Linked DNA regions of Noviherbaspirillum saxi. The protein of the gene in region 2 binds, or shares a complex with, the protein of the main gene of each other region. Links are inferred from orthologs where the notes say so. Each region holds a gene or a part of one and is shown on either strand. Other genes may lie near its edges.

Region 1 (4,103 bases), 460 kb from region 2 along the record:
AGGATATTGCGGCTGTGGCAGGAAGCCGCCGATGAAGTCGCCGCATTGAAAGGCGTGATCAGCGGCACCTTGCGTATCGGTGCGATCACTACCGCGGAATATCTGTTGCCGCCGATGCTGGTGCAGTTCACCACGGCGCGGCCGGGCGTGCGTATCAAGCTGCAAGTGGGTAATCGCAATGAAATTGTCAGCATGCTTACCAAGCATGAAATCGATCTCGCAATCATGGGCACGCCGCCGCGCGAGTTGCGCACGAACGCTGCACGCTTTGCGCGTCATCCGATGGCCTTCATCGCCAGTCCCGATCATCCGCTGATGAAAAAGAAGCGTGTCTCCCTGGCCGATATCATGGACGCCAATCTGCTGGTGCGCGAGCGCGGATCGGGCACGCGTACCGCGGTCGAGCGCCTGTTCAAGGAGGCCGCTTATCCGTTACGCATCGGATCCGAATTGTCGAGCAATGAAGCGATCAAGCGTATGGTGGTGGCAGGGCTTGGCGTCGCCTTCCTGTCGGTGCATGCCTGTACGTTGGAATTCGAAGCAGGCCTCGCGCGCATGCTGCCGATGCCGGAGAACCCGGTGGAAGCGGACTGGTATGTCATGCACCTGACCGACAAGGCCATTCCCACGGTGGCCGCCGCATTCCAGGATTTTGTGATCGAAAACGGCCAGCAGGTGGTGCGTCAGCAACTGGAGGCATTTCACCGTGATGCGGCGAGACTGAACCGGGCGCGTAAAAGCAAGTAAGTTGGGGCTTTGTGCCTATGGCAACGAAGCGACAGCCCATGCCAAGCTATTTGCGTGCAAGCGTTTCTGGTAAACGTGCTATTCCCACAATGCGGTAACCTGCCCTACGGTTGATGGAAATTCCGGAGGCGAAGGATCGGGCACGATCTCGGGACCTTGCGGACCGGGAGGTGCGATCGGATCCAGTGGAGGCGCGACTTCCGGTTCCGGCTGGGTGACGGGCGGAATTTCGGGAACCGGATTTGGCGTGACTGGAATCTCGGGCGGAGAGTGCGGGGGATTCGGTTCTTGATTGTCGATGGTCATATGTAATGCTCCTTAAAAACGATCCTGCAGGCTTGTGCCGCTTGTATTTTTTACCGTCCGCAGTCGGTCAACCTGGAGATGGGCGGCGCAACGCCGCGACGGTAGAGCGTCCGTTCCCATAGTGCGGAATTTGCTGAAGCATGTTGCAACATCCGTTCCAGAGGTATTCGTTGCCATACGGGTACAGGAATGCCGCGGAGCCGGTTGCAGGATGGGGTGAAGGGGGAGCTACGGCCTATCGTTGAAAGGCTCGATCTGACGGGCATCATGAAAAAAATAAAGCCCGCATTGCGGGCTTTATCGGATCTGTGTGGAAAACGATGCCGGATCAGGCAAAGTTCTTTCCAACAAAATCCCAGTTCACCAGATTCCAGAATGCCTCGACGAACTTCGGACGGGCATTGCGGTAATCGATGTAATACGCGTGTTCCCACACGTCGCAGGTCAGCAGCGGCTTGTCGGAAGTAGTCAGCGGTGTGCCGGCATTCGAGGTGTTGACGATGTCGACCGAGCCGTCGGCTTTCTTGACCAGCCATGTCCAGCCGGAACCGAAGTTGGTCACGCAGGACTTGGTGAATTCTTCCTTGAACTTGTCGAAGGAACCCCATTTGGCATTGATCGCGTCCGCGACCGCGCCGCTCGGAGCGCCGCCGCCGTTTGGCTTCATGCAGTTCCAGAAGAAGGTGTGGTTCCAGACCTGGGCGGAATTGTTGAATACGCCCCCCGAGGACTTCTTGACGATGTCTTCGAGGGAAGCGTTTTCAAACTCAGTGCCCTTGATCAGGTTGTTCAGGTTGGTCACATAGGTCTGATGATGCTTGCCATAGTGATATTCCAGGGTTTCCTTGGAGATGTGCGGCTGCAGTGCATCCATCGCATAGGGCAAAGGTGGCAGTGTATGTTCCATTTGGCTTCCTTTCTTTCTTCGGGCGGTTGATGTTGTTTTTGAAAGAGCTCAATTGTATGTCGGAAGTGGCGAGCCTGCATGCCCGCCATGCTATTCCAAGTATTGCAGCCGGCCTTGGGCAAATGTATCAATCGAGCGTGGGTTGTACGCTGGCGATTCCCACTTCGGCCGCGCCTTTTGCCAGGCGGATGGTGACGGTTTCGCGTGGGTGCAGGTCGTCGGGCGACCGGATGATCCGGCCTTTCGGGTCGACCACCATCGCATAACCCCGTTCCAGCGTACGTTGTGGATTAAGCAACTCGAGCTGTGCATGCTGCGCCGCAAGCGTTTGTCGCTTGTTTGCGGACAGGGTGGTCATGCGCGTGGCCAGGCGCCGCGCATTGCCATCGATTTTCGCGCGCAGGTTTGCGGTCTTGGGCAATTGCGCATGCAACCGAGTTTGCAACTGGCTAACCGCGAAACGTGCCTGGCGCAGCGGCGTGTCGGTCGCGTGGGCAAGACGGGTTTGCAAAGCCTGCAATCTGAGCCGTTCGTGCGAAATATGTGCGGCTGGACTGATCAGCCGGTGCGATAGCCAGTCCAGTGTCTGCGAAGTGTCGGCGAGATGGCGCCGCAGCGTGCGAGTCAGGTCGTCGGCATGTGTTTCGAGCACGGCCAGCCAGTCGGCGCGCGGCGCGGCTGCCATTTCAGCCGCAGCGGTCGGAGTCGGCGCGCGCAGGTCGGCGACAAAATCGGCGATCGTAAAATCGGTTTCGTGACCGACGCCCGCAATGACCGGCATCGCGCAGTTCGCGATCGCCCGGGCGACGACTTCCTCGTTGAATGACCACAGATCCTCGATACTGCCGCCGCCGCGGCAGACCAGCAGGGTATCGACTTCGGCGCGCGCGGAAGCGGTGTCAATTGCCTGCGCAATCTTTTGCGCGGCTCCTTCACCCTGGACCGGGGTTGGGTAAAGAATAACGCTGACATGGGGTGCCCGGCGTCGGAAGGTGGTCAGAATGTCGCGCAAGGCGGCAGCCTGCGGGCTGGTCACGATGCCTATCGTGCGCGCAAACAGGGCGAGCGGGCGCTTGCGGGCGGGATCGAACAAGCCTTCTGCATTCAGCTTTTCCTTGAGACGTAAAAAGGCTTCATAGAGATTGCCCACGCCGGCACGACGGATTGCTTCCACGTTCAGCTGGTAATCGCCGCGCGGGGCATACAAAGTGACCAATGCGCGCACTTCGACCTTGTCGCCCTCGCGCGGCATAAAGCCCGCGTACTGGGCGCGTCCACGGAACATGACCGCGCGTACCTGGGCCGATTCATCCTTGAGGGTGAAGTACCAATGACCGGACGCGGCGCGCGTGAAGTTCGAAATTTCACCCGATATCCAGGCCAGCGGAAAGCTTCGTTCGAGCATGCGCGCCACTGCCTGGTTCAGGGCCGAGACGGTCAGCACTGGAGGCGCTGCAGGGGTATCTTCATTCAAGGCATCAATGTTCATGCAGGTTCCTAAAGGGCACCTGTCCACAGGCGCACCACAGAGTCATTTGGCTGTCACAGTTGGTTACAATCAACTTTGAAGTGGCGTAAGCCCTTGATTTATATGAAATGCCAAAAGATGCTTACTTTCCGGGCAGAAATCAAAAAGCCTTAAAAATCAACCACTTTTCTTCATTCTCGGCGTGTTGCCCACAAAGTTATCCACAAGCACGCTTAACAAGTCGCCAGGATGCACAGGCGTCCCGGTCTTGCTCACATCGGCTCAACACGATACATTCTGCATCCGACTGAAATGAACCCAAGGAGCCTGTTTTGCTCGCCATTATTCAAGCTGCCGGCTGGCCGATCTGGCCGCTGCTGATCGCTTCCGTTATCGGACTGGCATTGATCATCGAGCGCGTATTGTACCTGCGCCGCAGCCGCATTCTGCCCATCAACCTGCTGGACGATGTCATTCGGGTTTATCACAATGGCAAGATCGGGCCGGAAGTCATCACCAACCTGGAGCAGAATTCGCCGCTGGGCCGTGTGCTGGCCGCAGGTCTGCGCAATGTCGATGCGCCGCGCGACGTGATGAAGGAAACCATAGAGGAAGCTGGCCGCGGCACCGCGCATCAGCTCGAGCGCTTTCTTACCACGCTCGGCACCATCGCGA
Region 2 (3,933 bases):
CGAACGCCATGCCGGCCGTCATCGCGCCGTCGCCGATCACCGCGATCGCATGACGGTTTTCGCCCTTGGTCTTTGCTGCCAGGGCCATGCCCAGCGCCGCCGAGATCGAGGTTGATGAATGCGCGGTGCCGAAGGTGTCGTATTCGCTTTCGTCACGACGCGGAAAACCGGAGATGCCATTCATCTGGCGCAGCGTCTGCATGCGGTCGCGGCGGCCGGTCAGGATCTTGTGCGGATAGGTCTGGTGACCGACGTCCCAGACGATGCGATCTTCCGGCGTATTGAAAACGTAATGCAGCGCAATGGTCAGTTCGACGGTGCCGAGATTGGAAGACAGGTGTCCGCCGGTCTTTGACACCGAATCGAGCACGAAGCCGCGCAATTCGTCCGCGAGCGGCTTGAGCTGCGCGCGCGAGAGTTTTCTCAGATCTGCCGGTACGTCGATATTTTTGAGCAGGTTCATGCTAGGCTTTCCGTTGCACGATCAAGTCTGCGATTTCCCGCAAACGCCGTGCTTTTTCTCCAAACGGCATGAGCGCACGATGCGCATCATCCCGCAATTTATCTGCCAGGGCTTTCGACTCGGCGAGCCCAAGTATCGATACATACGTCGGCTTGTTATCCGCCGCATCCTTGCCGGCGGTCTTGCCAAGCGTTGCCGAATCGGCGGTGGCATCGAGCACGTCGTCCACGACCTGGAATGCAAGGCCGATCGCCACGGAATAAGCGTCGAGCGCAGCGATTTCGGCATCGGACAAGGTCTTTCCCGCCAACGCGCCAAGCAGCACCGAGGCGCGCAACAATGCTCCGGTCTTCAATTGATGCATGTGCTCCAGCTCGCCCAGCGACAATGCGAGTCCGATACTGGCAAGATCAATCGCCTGTCCGCCGCACATGCCGGCCGAACCCGACGCTTGTGCCAGCAGGCGCAGCATCGCGAGCCGGCGCGTTGCCTGGCCTTCGCCTTCTGCAACACCTTCACTCAGCACGACGAAGGCTTGCGACTGCAACGCATCCCCCACCAGCAAAGCGGTGGCCTCGTCGTATTTCACGTGCACGGTCGGCTTGCCGCGCCGCAATGCATCATCGTCCATGCACGGCATGTCGTCATGCACCAGCGAATACGCATGAATCATTTCCAGCGCCGCCGCCGCACGCTGCAAGCTTGCCGCATCGGCGTCAAACAGGTCGCCGGCGGCAAACACGAGCAGCGGGCGTACGCGCTTGCCGCCGTTGAGCACCGCGTAACGCATTGCCTCATGCAAGCGGGCCGGTACTGTCGCGTCCGATGGCAGCGATGCACCAAGCGCTTCTTCCATGGTCGACTGGACCTGTTTCATCCAATCAGCAAAACTTGCGATAGACGATGTCATTCCTCCGCCCCGGCGTCGCTGTCGGCATCAGTGACAAAGGGCTTGAGCATGTCGCCTTCGAGTACTTTTACCTGGCTATCCACCTTGTCGAGCTGGCCGCTGCAAAATTTGACCAGTTCCGACCCGCGCTTGTAGGCCGCCACAGACGCTTCCAACGGCAATTCGCCCGCTTCCATCTGGGCGACAAGCCGCTCCAGCTCGGCCATGGCATCTTCGAAGGAAGCCGGTTGTTCGGAGGGCACTGATTTCTTGGACATAGTGGATGAATCTGAAGTTTAACCCGGTATTTTAGAACAAACCACTTGATACAGTTGGATTCAAGCAATCAACATTCAGTTACTTTTGACTGCCAAAAGATGAGTTTTGTGACAAAAATCAACGACCGATAGAAATTATGCAACTTCTGCGGAGTACTGTGTTCGCATTCAAGCGGCAGTGGCTTATTCCTATCCGCTCATGAACACAGCGGAATTCTTATAAAAGACATGCAACTCCATCCTTTCATTCCCCTTCCACGTGACGGACCTCAATCAGTCGTTCAGGCAACACTCTGAGGTATAATCCTCGGTTCTGTCCAAAATTTCCGTTTCATCTTATTTGATACTGGTTTTTGCGGATTCTTTCTCTCTTAGGTTGGTGCAAATTAATTTGGGGGTGGGGATGTCCGATCTGGCTAATGTCGCCAATCTGGCGCGTTCCAACGCGCAACTTCCGGTCAACGTCTACTTCGACGACACACTGTTACAACACGAAATCACGCAGCTGTTTCAACACGGCCCGCGTTATGCCGGCCATGAATTGCAAGTCCCGAACGTCGGCGACTATGCAACGCTGGCATGGGAAAACGAAGGCCGCATGCTGGTGCGCAACGCGCATGGCATTGAATTGCTTTCCAATGTCTGCCGTCATCGGCAGGCAAAAATGTTTGATGGTCGCGGGAATGCAGCCAATATCGTCTGCCCCCTGCATCGCTGGACCTATGATCTCGAGGGCAAACTGATCGGTGCGCCGCATTTTGGCGAAACGCCGTGCCTGAACCTGTCTCGCACACCGCTGCAGAACTGGAACGGCCTGCTGTTCGAAGACAATGGCGTGAATGTCGCACAGATCATGTCCAAACTCGGCGTGACCAGGGATCTCGATTTCAGCGGCTACATGCTCGACCATGTCGAGGTGCATGACTGCGATTACAACTGGAAAACCTTCATCGAGGTGTATCTGGAGGATTACCATGTCGAGCCCTTCCATCCAGGGCTGGGCAGCTTCGTGACCTGCGACGACCTGCGCTGGGAATTTGGCGAGCACTACAGCGTGCAGACGGTGGGGGTCAATCATGCGCTATCGAAGTTCGGCACACCGAAGTACAAGAAATGGCAGGAGCAGGTGCTGCAATTCCGCAACGGTGAACCGCCGCCTTACGGCGCGATCTGGCTCACGCTGTATCCGAACATCATGGTCGAGTGGTATCCGCACGTGCTGGTGGTGTCGACCGTATGGCCGGACGGTCCGCAAAAAACCCGCAATGTCGTGGAGTTTTACTATCCGGAAGAAATCGTGCTGTTCGAGCGCGATTTCATCGCCGCCGAGCGCGACGCCTACATGGAAACCTGCATTGAAGACGATGAAATCGGCATGCGCATGGATGCCGGTCGCCGCATCCTGATGCAGCGCGGCACCAGCGAAGTGGGTCCGTACCAGTCGCCGATGGAAGACGGCATGCAGCATTTCCACGAGTGGTACCGCAGGCAGATTGCCTTGCAGGCGCGCTGACGGTCCGAGGAGCTTCTTCACGTTTCCTGCCGGTACCCAGGGCTATGCTCCGGGCACCGGCAGTACTTTGGACAGCTGCTGGATAGCTGCGAAAGGCCGCCATGGCGCCACGCCTGCTCGCCGGGAAGAATCCGCGTATCATCGAAGACCCCGCAACACCACCGCACCGGCACTTCTCTGGCGGCCTTTCCCATGCAATCACTCTGGATGCTGTTTGCCAGCTTCGTATTTTCCCTGATGGGCGTCTGCGTCAAGATGGCGTCCTCGATCTACTCCGTATCTGAAATCGTGATGTACCGCGGCTTGGTCGGGGTTTTGTTCCTCGGCTGCCTGATCGCCGTGCGCGGAGGCAGCTTCCGTACATCCCTGCCCTGGCACCATGTATGGCGCGGGATCATAGGCGTCGCGGCATTGTGGATGTGGTTCTGGTCTATCGGTCAGCTGCCGCTTGCTACCGGCATGACCTTGAACTACATGTCACCGATCTGGATCGCCGCTATTCTTTTTATCGCCGGCTGGTGGAGCGGGCAAACACGTTTCGAATGGGGGCTGGCGGCCGCCATCCTGCTTAGCTTCATCGGCGTGACCATGCTGTTGCGCCCTGCCTTCCATGCCGATCAATGGCTGGCGGGGCTGGTCGGTCTTGGCTCGGGTTTTATTTCCGCGATCGCCTATCTGCAGGTGCGTCGTCTGGGACAGCTTGGGGAGCCGGAATACCGGGTCGTGTTTTATTTTTCCCTGATGGGATTGCTGGCCGGCTTGGCAGGCGTCATCGCCAACACCATAGATG

Evidence for each region. Proteins that work in one complex are often made in the same cells at the same time.
Region 1: the proteins of D3871_RS14290 (region 2) and xseA are in contact, whole or in part, in a cryo-EM structure (PDB 8TXR), measured with the Escherichia coli proteins. The link is inferred for Noviherbaspirillum saxi from one-to-one orthologs.

The regions. Positions count from the first base shown.
Region 1 is NZ_QYUO01000001.1:2,572,305-2,576,407, reverse strand. Bases 1,269-4,103 are described here. They hold xseA (exodeoxyribonuclease VII large subunit), read right to left. Parts: upstream 3,450-4,103; coding sequence 2,088-3,449; downstream 1,269-2,087. Other genes in these bases: D3871_RS12145 (MotA/TolQ/ExbB proton channel family protein), read left to right, coding at 3,761-4,103; sodB (superoxide dismutase [Fe]), read right to left, coding at 1,382-1,960. Outside these bases: D3871_RS12165 (LysR family transcriptional regulator), read left to right, coding at 1-747; D3871_RS12160 (hypothetical protein), read right to left, coding at 826-1,053. UniProt on the Escherichia coli protein: Bidirectionally degrades single-stranded DNA into large acid-insoluble oligonucleotides, which are then degraded further into small acid-soluble oligonucleotides.
Region 2 is NZ_QYUO01000001.1:3,027,979-3,031,911, forward strand. The notes cover bases 1-2,665. They hold D3871_RS14290 (exodeoxyribonuclease VII small subunit), read right to left. Parts: upstream 1,631-2,665; coding sequence 1,370-1,630; downstream 1-1,369. Other genes in these bases: dxs (1-deoxy-D-xylulose-5-phosphate synthase), read right to left, coding at 1-463; D3871_RS14285 (polyprenyl synthetase family protein), read right to left, coding at 465-1,340; D3871_RS14295 (aromatic ring-hydroxylating oxygenase subunit alpha), read left to right, coding at 2,034-2,665. Outside these bases: more of D3871_RS14295, read left to right, coding at 2,666-3,143; D3871_RS14300 (DMT family transporter), read left to right, coding at 3,336-3,933. UniProt on the Escherichia coli protein: Bidirectionally degrades single-stranded DNA into large acid-insoluble oligonucleotides, which are then degraded further into small acid-soluble oligonucleotides.